2 regions of the Cohaesibacter marisflavi genome follow, and region 1 is predicted to be linked to the other one. Evidence: riboswitches for the same ligand, from Rfam matches in the RefSeq annotation. Region 1 holds a riboswitch; the other holds the start of a gene.
What was found. Region 1 has a riboswitch for S-adenosylmethionine ahead of ACKPCT_RS14045 (O-succinylhomoserine sulfhydrylase). Riboswitches for the same ligand answer to the same signal wherever they lie in the genome.
Positions count from the first base shown of each region.

Region 1 (7,819 bases):
TACGGGCTTCTGCTGGCCATCGGCATCGGTTTCGGCCTGACGCTTGAGGGTTTGCGGTTCGGCTTTGCCGGACCATGGCGGGCCATGATCCTGCGGCGCGAACCGGCGGGCCTTCTTGCTCAGCTTATCGCCATTGCTTTGGTGGCTATAGTCGCGTTTCCGCTGCTCTCGGGAGACCATTCCGAATTGATCGGAGCTCATGCCGCCATTGGCTGGGCCATGGTCGGGGGCGCTTTTGTCTTTGGAGCGGCCATGCAGCTTGTGCTTGGCTGTGGCTCGGGGACGCTGGTCAATGCGGGCAGCGGCAATCCGGTGAGCGTGGTTGCGCTCCCCTTCTTCATCATCGGTGCCTTTGCCGGATCATATCATCTGCTCTGGTGGACGGAACTGGGGCAGTTGCCTCTGGTAGCTCTGCAAGGCACAAGCGGTCTAGGTATCACCCTGTTGGGTCTGCTGATCGTGGGAGGCGTGGCTTTGGCTATCGCGCCAAAGCAGGCACGCAAGGTGCCGCGCCGCTTGCTCGTTGCTGCCCTTTTGCTCGCCGCACTGGCAGTCGCCAACTTTGTCGTAGCCGGTCAGCCTTGGGGCGTCGTCTATGGCCTCGGGCTTTGGGGAGCAAAAGTCACCAGCGCGCTGGGCGCCGATCTGTCTGCCTCTCCCTACTGGGCAAGTGCAGCTCATCAGGAGCGGCTCGCGGCCAGCCTTCTGACTGACTACACATCGCTGACCAACCTTGGGATCATTCTGGGCGCCTTCATCGTGGCGGTCTGGCGGTCTGGCCTCTCGGCGAAACTGCCCTCCCTGTCTGCAAAGGCATGGATTGCCGCCATCGTGGCGGGGTTCCTGTTGGGCTATTCGTCCCGTCTGGCGCTAGGCTGTAATGTCGGCGCCTTCTTCTCGGGTATCTCGACGGGCAGCCTGCATGGCTGGGCCTGGTTCGTGGCCGCCTTTGCCGGTTCGTGGGTTGGTATCCGCTTGCGCAAACCACTGGGACTGGAGGGGTAGAAACATGACTGGATTTTTCACAAGTCGGGCGTTGCCTGCATCAGCAACTCTGCTGGCACTTGGTGCGCTTCTGGTCTTCGATCTTCAGACAAGCCAGCCGCTCAATCCCTATACGGCGCCGGCTGCCATCATGCTGGGCTCGGATGAAGCGGCCAGCGGGGCCTTTTGTGCGCTGGTCCCGCCCAAGAAATGAGCTTTTAGAGTTAGACAGTAGCAAATATGGTCCGGGCGGGTTTCTCGTCCGGACTTTTATATCAAAGATTAGTCAAGGGGTCAGGCAGGCTTGCGCCCCTTGGAATAGCGCCCAATCTGCTCTTCAGAGAGGCGAACCGTGCGCTTCGTTTCTTGACTGATCGGGCACCAAAGTGTTCTGACGCTGGCCATAATGCGCTTGTCGCTCAAGCGGATAATCTCGGTGAAGCGTTCGCATTTATGGTGCTCATAATAGCCAACCCATGTGCGGGCAACCAGCTTGTCACCTTCAAAAGCGGGGCGCTTGTAGTCTATTTCATGGCGGGTGATGAGCCAGACCATCGCAGTGTGATCATCTTCATGGGCAACAGCATCCCAATGCTCGGTCGCCGCTTCCTGAACCCAGCGCAAATAGATGGTGTTGTTGACATGTCCCATCATGTCGATATCGGAAGGCAGAACCTCGATCGGCATGTCATAGGGAATGGTCGGGTCTTTTTCAGAGCAAGAATTCTGGGACATCTATCTTTGCCTTTTGGACGTGATGCGGCCAGTCTATTCGAGGAAAGGGGGCAGCTTCAAGGCAATCGGCAAAGCAATAGGGGCGCTTCTGGAAAAGCGCCCCTGAAACTGGTGAATAGCTCTGTCGGGTGACGATCAGAGGCTGGCAAGTGCCTGCTCGAAATCTTCCCAAAGGTCTTCTACATCTTCAAGACCAACCGAGAAACGCAATGTGCCCTGACCGATACCGGCTGCAGCCAGCTGATCATCGGTGAGACGCTGATGTGTGGTGGTGGCCGGATGGGTGATCAGGCTCTTGGCGTCGCCCAGATTGTTGGAAATCTTGATGACCTTAAGGGCATTTTCCAGCTGGAAGGCCTTTTCCTTGCCGCCAGCCACGTTGAGCGCAACCATGGTAGAGCCGCCGCGCATCTGTTTCTTGCAGACGTCAGCCTGCGGATGATCCTCGCGACCGGGATAGAAAATGCGCTCTATGGCTTTGTGCTCTGCCAGACGGTCGGCAAGGATGCCCGCGCTCAGGGTCTGTTCCTTCACGCGCAGAGGGAAGGTTTCCAGTCCCTTGAGCATGATCCATGCATTGAACGGAGAAAGCGACGGGCCGGTATGGCGATGGATATCCTTGAATTCTTCTTCCAGAAACTGTTCGGTCGACAACACGACACCGCCCAGACATCGACCCTGACCATCAATATGCTTGGTAGCAGAATAGATGACCACATCGGCCCCCAGCGCCAGCGGGCTTTGCCACATGGCCGTTGCAAACACGTTATCGACAACCAGCTTTGCACCAGCCTCATGAGCAATCTCGGCGACGCCAGCAATATCGATGACGGAGAGAACCGGGTTGGTCGGGCTTTCAAGGAAGCAGGCACGGGTGTTTGGCCGCATCGCCGCTTTCCATTCTTCCAGATTGGTGCCGTCGACCAAGGTGCATTCAACGCCGAAGCGGGGCAGCAACTCCGAAACGATATAAAGACAGGAGCCGAATAGGGCGCTGGCAGCCACCACATGATCTCCGGCCTTCACGCAAGAAAGCATGGCTGATGAAACTGCCGCCATGCCGGAGGCCGTACCGCGCGCGCCTTCAGCGCCTTCGAGCAGCGCCATACGGCTTTCGAACATCGAGACAGTCGGGTTGGCATAACGCGAATAGACATAGCCCGGTTCCTCGCCATTGAAGCGGGCCTCCTGAGCTTCTGCACTGTCATAGACGTAACCCTGCGTCATGAAAAGCGCTTCGGATGTTTCCCCCCACTGCGAACGCATAGCGCCTCCATGGACCATTTCGGTCGCTGGGCGATAACCGGTTTCGGGCTTTTTGGTCTCAGACATGGCTCAATCCTGTTCTTGTTTTTCCCACACGCCGTCCGGAGCAGAACACCGCGAGACGTCGGGCTCATTCTTCGTGGGTGGCCGGATTTTGGGCAAAATAAAACCCGGCGACATAGGTTAGTATGGCCGGGATAGACTGTTTTTCATCCCCGACCTTTTAGCAACATTCTTTTACGTGGCGGCAAGCCGGTCGGCTCAAATGACCACAAGTGCGACATTCTGTACGCTCAAAGACCTCACCTGTCAATGGCACGGCTCCGGGCACCAGTGTCCCGCCTAAGGCATGCCGCTGGCAGGCCCGCTTATGAATCCGAGGAAACACAATATTGGTGATAGGATTTGATGACCCGTCCCAACTCTCTGGAATCACCACTCAGAATATAGGTTCCGAGCTTCTCGGGTAGATGGCGCATCTTCTTGCTGGAGCCGCAGGTCTGGGTGACATCATAGCTGCCCAGTTGGTCGAAGCCATATTGTTTGACAAGGCGTTGTTCTGCGGATTCCGCAAACTCGCCCCAGACAGCTCCGCGCAACCCGTGTTTGTCGCTCACATACTCCCAGATCTGCTGCTTGGCGCTCTGCACCTTCTGCTCGATCTCAGGGGTGAAGTGAAACTTCAGGAGGCTCTGACGCCCCGGTTTGCTGGAAACCAGACTGGACTGGGTGACAGATGCTGTTTCCCTGATGTCGAGCCGAAATTCCTGCAGGCGAAGGGAATAGGGATCTGCGCAATTGCGTGCTGTTTCAACCCGATTGATGATCTCGCAATCCTTCACCACCAGATCACTGCCATAGGCGACATTGGATGTCTCTGAAAGCGCCTTTTGAATGATGCTTTCCATTCGCGCCACTTCTCTCTTGCTGAAAAGCGGTTTGATTTTGGCAAAGCTCTTTCCTTCGAAAAGGGCCAGAAAGCAGATGGCAACAATGATCACCGAGAATAGGGAAGTTAAGACGATAATATTCTTTTTCATTTTTTCGCAAAATGTCTGTGTCTGGTGGAACTAGTCAATGAGGGAATTTTGGTCGAAACTGTTTTAAACGCGCATAGCAGAAAGATTAAAATTGAATCTATTTCACGATTAATGTGGAAAATTTCAATCTAAAGTTTAGGTATTTTTGACAAGGGATTAGGTGTCGTTCGATTGCCGATGTGCTCAATCGCAAGCACAAGACTTAGCTGTTGATGCAGCTGGCGTGGTAATTTTTCAAACTGTAGGCGGCACCGCGATCCACCGTTGAGAGGCTGATGGTACCAAGCGTCTTGGGCAGGTGGAACTGCTGGATGCTGCGTGAGCAATTCTGCGTTTTGGCATAACTGCGCATGCTGGGCAGCCCTGCACCCTTCACGGCATTCTGTTCTGCCGAATAGGCTTCTTGTGCCCACATGGAACCAGTATAGCCATTGTTATGCTGATTATAGCGCTTGAACAGCTGCTTGGCGCGATCGAACCGCTTTTGCACGTCTTCGGCGAATTCGAAGCGGATGGACCCGGCAGCACCGGTGCCGCGACGCGAATTTTCAAAAATTCGCACCTTGCGAACATCCTTGAGATCAATCTGGAACTCGTTGAAGCGCGCCGTCGGAGAGCCTGCGCAATCGCCCGTGCTGTTCAGCCGGTAGGTGATCTTGCAATTGTTCACCTGCACCTGATCGCTGAAGGGATTGAAATAGGCCATATTCGATTCAAGGAAGGATTCAATCTTGCTTTCCGCTTCCTGCTTCCCGGCAGAAGTCAAACGTGTACCATTGAGCTGATTGGAGTTTGCCGGAGTCTCGTATGTGAGAATGATGCCTGTGATAAAGCAGGCCGTTAAAATGCAAACCGCGAGGAGCTTTTTCATCTAAGACACTATTGTTCCTGGTTGGCCATATAGCAATGGCGCCTGCTGTCGTCAGACGCCTTCTGTCAAGGTGTGTCCAATATTAGTAGACTTCCCTATTTCTGCGGTAAAAATAAAAGCTAAAATTTGAACCAACTGCCCATTTGTGCACAACTACAAATGTGTCTATGCATTTCTGGACTATCTGCTCACGCAATGAAGGCATGACGCTGCCGCTATGCGAGCATAGCGCAGGAGGTTCGCCCCTTCATGGGCCGGTTCTGGCCCGCTTTCTGGCTGGTTGCCCAAGGGCACTATCCCTGTTAAACAACATGAAAACGCAATGAACGGGCCTATGCATGACTGATTTCTCCTTTACCGGAAGCGGTATTCTCAATGACGCCGATATTACCCAACTGGTCGAAGGCGAGGGGATCCGGTTTGCCTGTCATCCCGATGCCGATCAGATCCAGCCCGCCAGTCTGGATTTGCGCCTTGGAGCCACCGCCTATCGTGTGCGCGCCTCCTTCCTGCCCGGTCCCAACGAGACCGTTGAAGAGAAACTGGAGCGGTTGCAGCTCCACCAGATTGACCTGACAGAAGGGGCTGTGCTGGAAACCGGCTGTGTTTACATTGTGCCGTTGATGGAAAGTCTGGCCCTGCCAGATTTCATCGAGGCGGCCGCCAATCCCAAAAGCTCCACCGGACGACTAGACATTTTTACCCGTGTCATTGCAGACAGGTCCCGCCAATTCGATACCATCCCAACCGGTTATCGCGGCCAGCTCTTTCTGGAAGTCAGCCCGCGCACATTTCCCATTGTGGTCCGTGCCGGTAGCCGCTTGACACAGATCCGCTTCCGGCAGGGGCGTTCGCGCCTCAGTGATGCCGAACATCTGGCGCTCCATAACAGCGAAAGTCTTGTCATTGCCTCCGATGATCCCTTTATCGACAACGGCATTGCAGTGTCGATCGATCTGGAAGGAGAAGGCATCATCGGCTATCGCGCCAAGCGCCATAGTGCTGTTATTGATGTCGACAAGCGCGATGCACTCGATATGCTCGATTTCTGGGAACCTATAGCGGGGCGTGGCAAGAATGCGCTTATTCTGGACCCGGACCAGTTCTATATTCTGGTCTCGCGCGAAGCGGTGCATGTTCCCCCCTGTTATGCCGCCGAGATGGTACCGTTCGACCCGCTTATGGGCGAATTCCGGGTGCATTATGCTGGCTTCTTCGACCCCGGCTTCGGCGCCTCGGAAGCTGGAGGCAAGGGGAGCCGTGCCGTGCTGGAAGTGCGCAGCCATGAAGTGCCCTTCATTGTGGAGCATGGCCAGTTGATCGGACGTCTCGCCTATGAACGCATGCGGGCACGTCCGACCCGCCTCTATGGCACGGGCATCGGGTCCAACTATCAGGCGCAGGGGTTGAAACTGTCCAAGCATTTCCGGATGGCATGATGCCATGCTGCAAACAATCGAAACCGAATTCTATGCCGAGCTTGAGGAGAAAAAGTCCAAATTTCTGGCTTTCCTCGTGCCTATCGAGCAGTTCGAGGCCCGTCTCGAAGACTTGCGCATAGAGCATCGCAAGGCCAACCATCATGTAACCGCTTTCCGCCTCATTCATGAGGATGATCATATCGAGGAAGGTGCCAAGGATGACGGGGAACCGGCGGGTACCTCTGGCATGCCGATGCTCAAGGTGTTGATCGGGCGAGAAATCATCAATTGTGGCGTGATCGTTGTGCGCTATTTCGGTGGCACCAAGCTGGGGGCAGGGGGATTGGCGCGTGCCTATTCCGGTGTTGCCTCCATGGCACTGGACGCGGCCACGTTGGTGCCCTGGCAACGCATCGTTCAAAAGACCTTTACGGGCCGGTTCGACCAGACCAGCGAAATAGAGCGCCAGATCGCCTTGTTGCAGCTGAGCGTGCTTGATCGCAGCTATCATGAAGCCGGTGTCGATATCTTGTTAGAAGGGCCCAAATCAACTATTGAGAGCATGGCTGCTTTCATGCATGAGCTTAATCTCTACTGACACTCTTGAACTTCTCCTCAAACTCCCTCGAATTTTCGTCGCAGTTACCGCGCGTATCTCAAAACGTGTATAAACAAGTAAATTAAATACCTATTATGCAACTTTCTGGTGTTTTTGCCTGAACGATTCACGATTGCTTATCTTCTCTATGAAATGGTTAGGCCGTAACACTTCTCATTGACCAAAAAGTTGCAGGCAATTGTTATGCTTGAGTTGAGCGTATGTTCAAGTTTTGATTTTCTTTCCGAGGAATATAAGGCCCTGTTTGATCAGGCCGATGTCACAGCTTTTCAGCATCCGCTTTGGCATCATGCTATGCAGCAGTATTTGAAGAATTTTCCGGACATTGAGGAGCGCACATTGCAAATGCGCTGCAAGAAATCCGGCTGTCTTGTTGGGCTCGTCCCTCTGATCGCTCGCAAAAAGCTCGGGGCGACCATCCTCGAATATGCCAATATGTGTCTGGTCGACTATGCTTTGCCGACGATGCACAAAGATATCGGAAACTGGATCCCTGACCCGGACTATCTGAGCAAACGACTCCTTGAAACGTTGGGTGCCTACGACGTGCTACGTGTCAAGCACATGCCTGTCAACGATCCTGCCGTGTTGCGACTGTTCCCTTCGGGGCATTTCCAGCGCGCGGAATTTTCCGCCTATATCACGCAACTCGGTCCGGACTATCAGGAATGGCGCCTTGCCAATATTTCCAAAAGCGAGCGCAAACATCGCGACAAGAAAAGGCGCGCGATGATGCGAGAGGGCAACTGGCAAATGCATCGCCTTGTCGATGAAGAGCCCATCCGGGTGGCCATGGATCATCTGAGAGAGTTCCATAAGGAGCGCTACAAGGATCGCCCCGGTGAGGACCTCATTCAGACACGGCACACCTTCGATTTTTATG
Region 1 is NZ_OY762534.1:2,860,389-2,868,207, reverse strand. Features, by position in the region: gene ACKPCT_RS14060 (YeeE/YedE family protein) at 1-1,005, shown strand, start outside; gene ACKPCT_RS14055 (hypothetical protein) at 1,010-1,198, shown strand; gene ACKPCT_RS14050 (acyl-CoA thioesterase) at 1,279-1,719, opposite strand; gene ACKPCT_RS14045 (O-succinylhomoserine sulfhydrylase) at 1,855-3,051, opposite strand; SAM riboswitch at 3,189-3,268, opposite strand; gene ACKPCT_RS14040 (hypothetical protein) at 3,354-4,025, opposite strand; gene ACKPCT_RS14035 (hypothetical protein) at 4,228-4,896, opposite strand; gene ACKPCT_RS14030 (2'-deoxycytidine 5'-triphosphate deaminase) at 5,235-6,335, shown strand; gene ACKPCT_RS14025 (IMPACT family protein) at 6,340-6,915, shown strand; gene ACKPCT_RS14020 (GNAT family N-acetyltransferase) at 7,120-7,819, shown strand, end outside.

Region 2 (7,819 bases), 510 kb from region 1:
CTTTCAGGTTTTCTTCAATATGCCACAAGACAAGACCGGTGACATGGCCACCCGGATCACACCACCCTGGATCTTGCGCACGGAAACCGCAGACGCCACCAGTGTACGCATTACCATGCGTCTATTCGGACTGGGCCTATTGTGGGCAAGTGAAATTTCGGATGCCTGCCACAGAGCAATTGAAGAAGGCATCTATATCGGCGGGCTGGGGCCTGTCTGCGATAGCGTTCTGATCCGTTCGGTCGAAAATGTCTGGACTGACCTTGATGACGAACAGAAAGACGCCGACCGAGCCATGCTCTCATTCGTGACACCCTTCCATGATGCAGCAGGCGACACAGCACAATCCATCGCAGAACAGTTTCTTGCAGGCCTGATTGATCGAGCGACAGTGGTTGCCCGCTGGCATGGTGTATCGCCCGATGGCGACTTCGCCAAAATCAAGCAGGCGCTCTCAGATTGTCAATGTGATGACGCGGGTCTGGCTGAAGTTAAATGGAATCGCACAGTCAGTCAGCAGCGTAGCGCATCCATTGCCATGCACGGCCAGACCGGACTGTTGCAACTCCGCCTGCCAGAGCAAAACCGTTTGGAAATTCTCCAGTTACTACGCGTTGGCGAGCTACTCCATTGCGGTTCCATGCTTGCTTTTGGCCAAGGACGGTACAAACTCTACCTGATCTGATGGGGTTGGGTAAAATCGGAGGTTTCGTATATGCGCATGAAACGCATTTTCTCCATGTTGAAAAATGGATAAAGGGAGAGTGTAGGCCGCCTATTCCATCATAGACACCTTACATTTAGGTCATTTTTGTCCAATTTCCAAAGCTGTCGAGTGAATTGGGTTCTGACGAGAACCAATCGAACCATGCTTGGTGAGCAGAAACAGAAGAGGCGGGCCACCAGTCCCCCGAAAAGCAGCCCGCCTTGTCGCAGCATCGAATCGTATCCGACCGCGACTATGTTCTGTTTCCCTCCGGATACCTCCGGAGATCTGATGCGACCAAGGCGGCTCGAGAGCCCCTGGAGCATTGCATCAGATAAAACAACAACGAAACATTCTTAATGCTGGAGAAAAGCCTTACAAGTCAGGGATATCTTTACCACTGACGTCTAATCGGAGCGCGGCGCTTCGATTATTTGATCCAAAATTCAAGACCCGTGGCGTCTCAACCAAAAGGCAGTTGAGCCGTTTTGTCACCAAATTCCAGATTTGTTCTTCACTGTCCCCCAGTATAAATTGCTGGCTCCCAACTTGTACTGACACAAAAAGTCGTTCGTATGGTGGTATCCAGCATGTAATACAAGAATACCGCGACACAACAAGAACTCAAGTGGCAAGTTGCTCGTTATACTCGGAAATGTTGCAGCAAGGAGAATCCAATACCAATTGCTACGGGTAAAAAGTTGAATCATCCATACAGATCGGGAAATATCTCAGAACTGCGGTTAAAGCCACCCCATTTGTTTTACCCGAAATAGCGGATCCGGATCGAAGCGGGACAAGCGCTCGTCTGGTAAAGCGGGCCTTATAGCCGTCCAGATCTTTCCATCCTGTAACCAGCTGTTTTTAGGGGGCAATCGCTCGGCATTTGGGGGCTCCATCAAGGCGCGCCGCACCCAGGGTTCGCGCATATGATCATTGGCTCGCCAGATATGGCGTTTTTCCAGTTTGTCCTTCCACCCATTGGCTTGCGGTAACAAAGGACATATGACCGGCAGCGTTGCTGCATCGAATTTTGCTAAAGTACCGGTGACAGCGCGGGCTGCGGCTGCGAAATAGAGGATCTCAGGCTGAAGTACCAAAAAGTGTGGACTGCTGCCTAGATGGGCGGTGAACCGCCGGAACTGCGCGCGGAACTCCGCCTCAAGCGTTCTTTCATCCAGTTCAAACCGGCGCGCCGCTCGGGCCAGATCCGTTCTCCGGGGCAAATAGCCCTGTTGATCGCGATTTTCCGGTGCGAATCCGGTAGAGAGTGGTGAAAAGGGTCCGGTGATCGCCAGACAGAGCCCCACGATAGGGCGTTTTGGAGCGGTCTTGAGATAGGCGTGCAATCCGCTTGCACTCTTGGGCCACAGATCAGACACCGGCAAGCAGGCAATCGAACCAATCTTACCCGCCCGCACGAGCTGGATAATGGCCGCGTCTATGCCTTGAGCCAATCCGAAATCCAAAGCGCACAACAACACACATCTCCATTTAACGTTCGGCGGGCCATGCCACGCCTGAAGCGGAAAGGAGAAACGCAACACGATCTGAAACAGTCAGCAAGCTCGATTCATCCCAAATGATGCATGCGCTTTTGATAAGCCAAATGCAAGATGGCATCTGCATACACTCAAATTTACCGTGCAACTTTTAATACGCAGCCAATTCGGGATTTTGGGTTAAGAAAAGCTTACAGGTTGCAGGCACCGTGTGACTGCCCGAGTAAAGAGCAATCTTGCAATCGCGTGAAACAAGAAAGATGACATGCGTATTTTTATCTAGATTTCTAATCAAATTGAATTAGGTGCAATAGGCAGGATCAGACGAAGCAAACTTACAGATTCTTGCACATTAAAAAGCCTCTATACTTATTGAAATGACTCAAAGTCGGCTCGTAATGGACCGAATATTCGCACCGTCTCAACAGAATAATAAAGAACAACTATAAAATTACACATCCATTTTATAAATAATATTTATTTTATACAGCCATATTCAAGCCTAACCGAATAAGGAATTACACGTTTTGCGCTTTATAACCTACCTTTTTTCGACTTCTACATGCAATTTTTCGATGAGCACTATGGAAAAACCGACCAGCTAAGCGTAGTATCAAAATCAAGAAAGGCCCAAGAAAAAAGCAGCTCTCGGTGTTGGTCCCCCAACAAGACACCAGATGAGCGAAGAAAATAGTCTTTCTAAGGACGGTCCCCACAATTCACCGTCACTAGAGGTCGTCTTATGACGACCTCTTATTTCTTTTGTTTTCACAGCAATCTTACGCTGCATTCACAAAGGCAACCCTCCTTTTGATTGCATTTTTTTCAGTTGGCACTCTTGGTACATACGTTCCAAAGCGGATCATTTGTTCAATCTATGCGAGCAAATTGAACAGCTGTCCAAGCTCGACTCTCCCGCTATGCGCAGCATTCAGAGCTGCAATAATCCACAACAGGCTTGATTCCGTCTCAAAGTTGCTCTAATTATGCGGCCATCATCACGAGAAGGGCTGACGCCCTCGCCAACCTGCCGACCGCGGCAAGGTGGCACCTGTACGGGGATGTGGCGGCATCTTTGCAAACCGCGAAGATGGGCGCAACTAAGCGGAGTTCCCTTACCTGTTGTCGTCAGTCTTCCAAACCCGTGCATGGGCGTTGTCCATGGGCATGTTAGGAAGGAAACACAATGTTTGAAGCAATCGATCAAAGCTACGATTTTCCTGTCAACCACGCCTCCAATCTATCCAAGGAAGCTGACAGCCAAACAGGAAATCCAACGACAAAAGCAGCCAGCGCCGAAACCATCGCGGTTCTGAAGGCCGGTTTTCGCGCCCGCATCATGTCGTTCCGCGAAGCCTATGATCTGGGTGCACGCAGCGGGCTTTCCCTTTCCAGCCTGAAGAACCGCACTGAACAGTGCGCTCATCTCATTTCAGCCGGTCTGGGCTATGCCGTGGATGAAACCGTGTTTGCCACGCTCGTCTATCATTATCCCGAGCTGGCGCAGGGTTATTACCGCGCCCATCGCTAAAAAGCGACCATAGCGAAGCCCGTAGCGTCTCTCATAAGGCTCATCAAGCCGAACGCGAGCGACGCAATCGGGCCGCGCTATCCAATATCTGCTTCTCGCTGATCTGCCCCTGTCGCACCGCGTCGCGTATCCAACCGACGGCTTCGGCGGGCAGATTGGCATCAGGCTTGAGGCTGTTGGACAGCAAAAGAATGTCATAGCCAGCCTGAGCGGCCCGAATGGCCGCTTCGCGGGTGGATGCCACCTTGCGCACGGCGCCCATGTTGAGATCATCGGTCATGATCAGGCCATTAAAGCCCATGCGTCGCCGCAGGGCATCGCGCACAAGGGTCTTGGAAAAGGTTGTCAATTCGCCGTTGCTATCCTTCCCCACTCGCACATAGAGATGACCGGACATGATGCAGTCGGCCAGTCCCATACGGACCAGTTCGGCAAAGGGCGTCAATTCCTCTGGCTGCCACGTATCGCGGATATCGACAAAGCCGTTGTGGCTATCGGCCTTGGACAGCCCGTGTCCGGGGAAATGCTTGAGCGCCGTGGTGATGCCGTAGCGGCGGTGCGCCTTCACGAAAGCCCCCGCATAGCGGATCACCGTGGCAGCATCCTTGCCATAGGCGCGTTTGTTGCGGCCAATCACCGGATTATAAGCGCGATGCAGGTCTGCCACTGGGCCCAGATTGAAGGTGAAACCCGCCTCCGACAATTCTCTTGCCGCCACGGCGTAAATCTTTTCCGCGCCACCGGGATTGGTGCTTTTGGCGATGCTGAGCGCGGAGGCAATGCGGGTGAAGCCCTGTCGCTCCTTGAGACGCTGCACCGTACCACCTTCATGATCGATGGCGATATGCGTGGCACCAGCATCATGAAACAGTTTGTTGAGCCCCAGCACATCCTTGCGCGTGCCGACATTGGTGGAAAGATAGACAACAGAGGCCGCCCTGCCCTTGGCAATTTGGCTGGCGATGGTGCGGGCAAAATTGCCTCCAGCGCTCTTGCCTGAAAAGCCAACCATGATGAGACTTCCGATCGCCCGATCCAACTCGGCGGCGTTGACCACATTGGCGCGCACAAGCGCCGGAGCGGCAAGCCCGGCGGCCACCAGTTTGATCGCCATACGGCGGGATATATCTCGGTTCATGGTCATGTGATGCTCATGTGCTGAGGCGCCAATCAAGAGCCTGCTTGCTCAGGATGAATGATTGCGCCGGTTGCCGCTGTCTTTGTGAGGAAGTGGCCCCAGCAATGAGTCCAAATCAAGGCCAGCGCCGGTTTTGGCGCTGGCAATGCCGTTTATTGCCCAAGGCGCTCCACCATATGATCAAAGAGCGGATTGGATGCCTCGAACACATAGTCCAGACGCCCCACAGATACGGATACCGAGCCCAGCTCGCGCAGGCGACGAGCAATGGCATAGACGCTCTTTTGCGGGGCATGCAGGCGCAAGATATGGTCGTTATGGCCATAGGGCGCAGTCACGCCAGCGGCTTCGAACTCGTCACAGATCTGCTGGCTGATTGCAGCGGCGTCATGGTGGGCAGCTGTGATCTCGCGCACGGAGCGGGCGGCTTCTTCGGCCTGTATGCGATCAAGAATTTCGCCCAGCGCCGATTTGGCTTCCTCAGACCAGTCCGCCGTCAGCGAAGCCACCAGATTGGCCTCCGAACGCAGCATGACCCCATCGTCCAGAATCTTGAGATTGTTGGCCTCAAGGGTCGAACCGGTGGAGGTGATATCGACGATGATATCAGCCGACCCCGCAGCAGGCGCCCCTTCGGTCGCCCCAAGGCTCTCGACAATCTTGTAGTCAATGATGCCGTGGCTGGCGAAGAAGGCCCGCGTCAGGTTGATATATTTGGTCGCGACACGCAGGCGATGGCCATAACGAGCTGGCATGTCCATAGCCACGTCGCCGAGATCTTCCATGTTGCGCACGTCGATCCATGCCTTGGGCACGGCGATGACAACATTGGCATGACCAAAACCGAGTTTGATCAGCAGATCGACATAGCTCTCCGGCGTTGCGAGATGTTCGCGGATCAGATCCTCACCCGTCACCCCAAGATGCACGGAACCAGCTTTCAGCTCCTTGGCGATTTCAGAGGCGGAAAGAAAGGCGATTTCGACATTGTCGGTGCCCTTGAGATGACCGCGATAATTGCGTGCGCCACCCGGACGGGCGACATCAAGACCGGCACGGGCGAAAAAGGCGTTGGTGTTTTCCTGCAGGCGGCCTTTGGAGGGGATCGCGATGATCAAAGGTGTCTTGCTCATGGTGCTCTCTCCTTAGCTCTCTTTGCCCGCTTGCGTCAGACGATCCAGCCAGACCACAAAACCGATGGCCGGAACCGCGTCCACCGCGTTGCCCTGTTTGGCGCGGGAGGCCAGAATGCCCAGCAGGCGATCATAGCGACCGCCACCGGCAACCGGCTTGTCTTCGCCTTCGAAATGCAACTCGTAATTAAAGCCCGAATAATAATCGAGGCGGCGCCCGAAATCGGCTTTGAACACCAGCTTCGTGCCTTGCGGCACAGCGGCTCGAATGGCAGCGATGCGATCGGCAAGAGCCGCAAGGGCATCGCCCAGCAGCCCGCCTTCTTTGGCATCGAAGGCACGGAGCTGATCAAGGCTATCATCGAGCGATCCGGCAATGGACAGATAGCGCACGATGATTGCCAGCTTGTCGGCATCCCAGCCCGCCATTGCGGCGAGCTCGGCCTTTTCCATGTAGCGCTCGGCAATGTCGCCCACAGAGCGACCGCCCACGGCAGCAAGGCCTGCGATATCGAGCATTTCCTCAACCGCCTCGCGCACATCTTCCGGCGCCTTGCCTTCGAGAATACGAGCCAGACCGGCAGACGCCCCATGGCTTTCCGAGCCGCCCTGTTCCAGACGTCTCAGCATGCGGTCCAGCACGGCACGATCACCAAACGCACCTTCCAGACGCCGCTGCCATACAGCGGGCGTGCCCAAAGCATTGAGCAAGGCAGAAAAAAGCCCCAGATCACCGATGGTCACGACCGGGCGCTTACCCGAGAGGCTTTCCACCATGGAAACGGCGCTGGCGACGTTGGCCGCATCAAAGTCAAAGCCGCCTTCGGGGTCGATCTGTTCGATACCTGCCTGATGGAACTCGCCGGGTTCATCATCGGCGCGCTGGCGGAACACCGGACCAAGGCAGGCATAGGTCGCCTTGCGGGTTGCCTCTCCATGGCGCAGATGATGCAGACAAACGGGAATGGTGAATTCAGGCCGGAGCGCCATCGCCTCGCCATTGGCGCCAGGGGCGACATAGAGGCGGCGGCGAATGTCTTCACCAATGAGATCAACAAACAGGTCCGCAGAATAGAGGATCGGCAGATTGATCACTCTGGCACCTGCCGCGTCGAACTGTTGAGCCAGCTCGGCGCGCATTGTTTCGGTCAGATGAGTCATGGATATCTCCTCTCGCCTTTTCCGGCTGAGCGGTTATTTCGTCTCGGCAGCACGGGCGGCGTCCCGATCGGCGGCCTGATCTGCGAGCATCTTCTTGACGGTTTCGACCATCTCGGCGAGCGGCACCTCGACCTGAGCGGGACGGCTTTCACGCCAAGTGGCGTTGTCCTCAATCTCGGCAGAGAGGCGTTTGCCTTCTTCCAGATCCTTGATCTGGACAATGCCCTTTTCCTTCTCGTCAGAGCCCTGAATGATGGCCAGCGGACAGCCGCGCTTGTCGGCATATTTGAGCTGGTTGCCAAACTTCTTCCAGTTGCCCTGATAAAGCTCGGCCCGCACGCCTGCGGCGCGCAGCTCCTGCACCATCTTCATATAATGGCCAAGACTCTCGACATCCCCGTCCATAACGGTAACCAGCACAGGTTCGACGACCATATCCGTGCCCAGCTTGCCGAGATTCTTAAGAGCCGTCATCAGGCGGGAGACACCGATGGAGAAGCCCGTGGCAGGCACGTCACGCCCGACGAACCGTTTGACCAGACCATCATAGCGCCCGCCGCCGCCGACAGAGCCGAACTGGACAACTTCGCCCTTCTCGTTGGTCACATCAAACAGCAGCTCGGCCTCATAGACCGGGCCGGTGTAATA
Region 2 is NZ_OY762534.1:2,347,814-2,355,632, forward strand. Features, by position in the region: gene ACKPCT_RS11740 (hypothetical protein) at 1-685, shown strand, start outside; gene ACKPCT_RS11745 (ChbG/HpnK family deacetylase) at 1,450-2,253, opposite strand; SAM-I-IV-variant riboswitch at 3,199-3,310, shown strand; gene ACKPCT_RS11750 (hypothetical protein) at 3,395-3,739, shown strand; gene ACKPCT_RS11755 (glycoside hydrolase family 3 N-terminal domain-containing protein) at 3,783-4,883, opposite strand; gene hisG (ATP phosphoribosyltransferase) at 5,030-6,010, opposite strand; gene ACKPCT_RS11765 (ATP phosphoribosyltransferase regulatory subunit) at 6,023-7,171, opposite strand; gene hisS (histidine--tRNA ligase) at 7,205-7,819, opposite strand, start outside.
Region 2: it holds a riboswitch for S-adenosylmethionine, as region 1 does, so the genes downstream of both, ACKPCT_RS11750 (hypothetical protein) here and ACKPCT_RS14045 (O-succinylhomoserine sulfhydrylase) in region 1, are expected to answer to the same signal.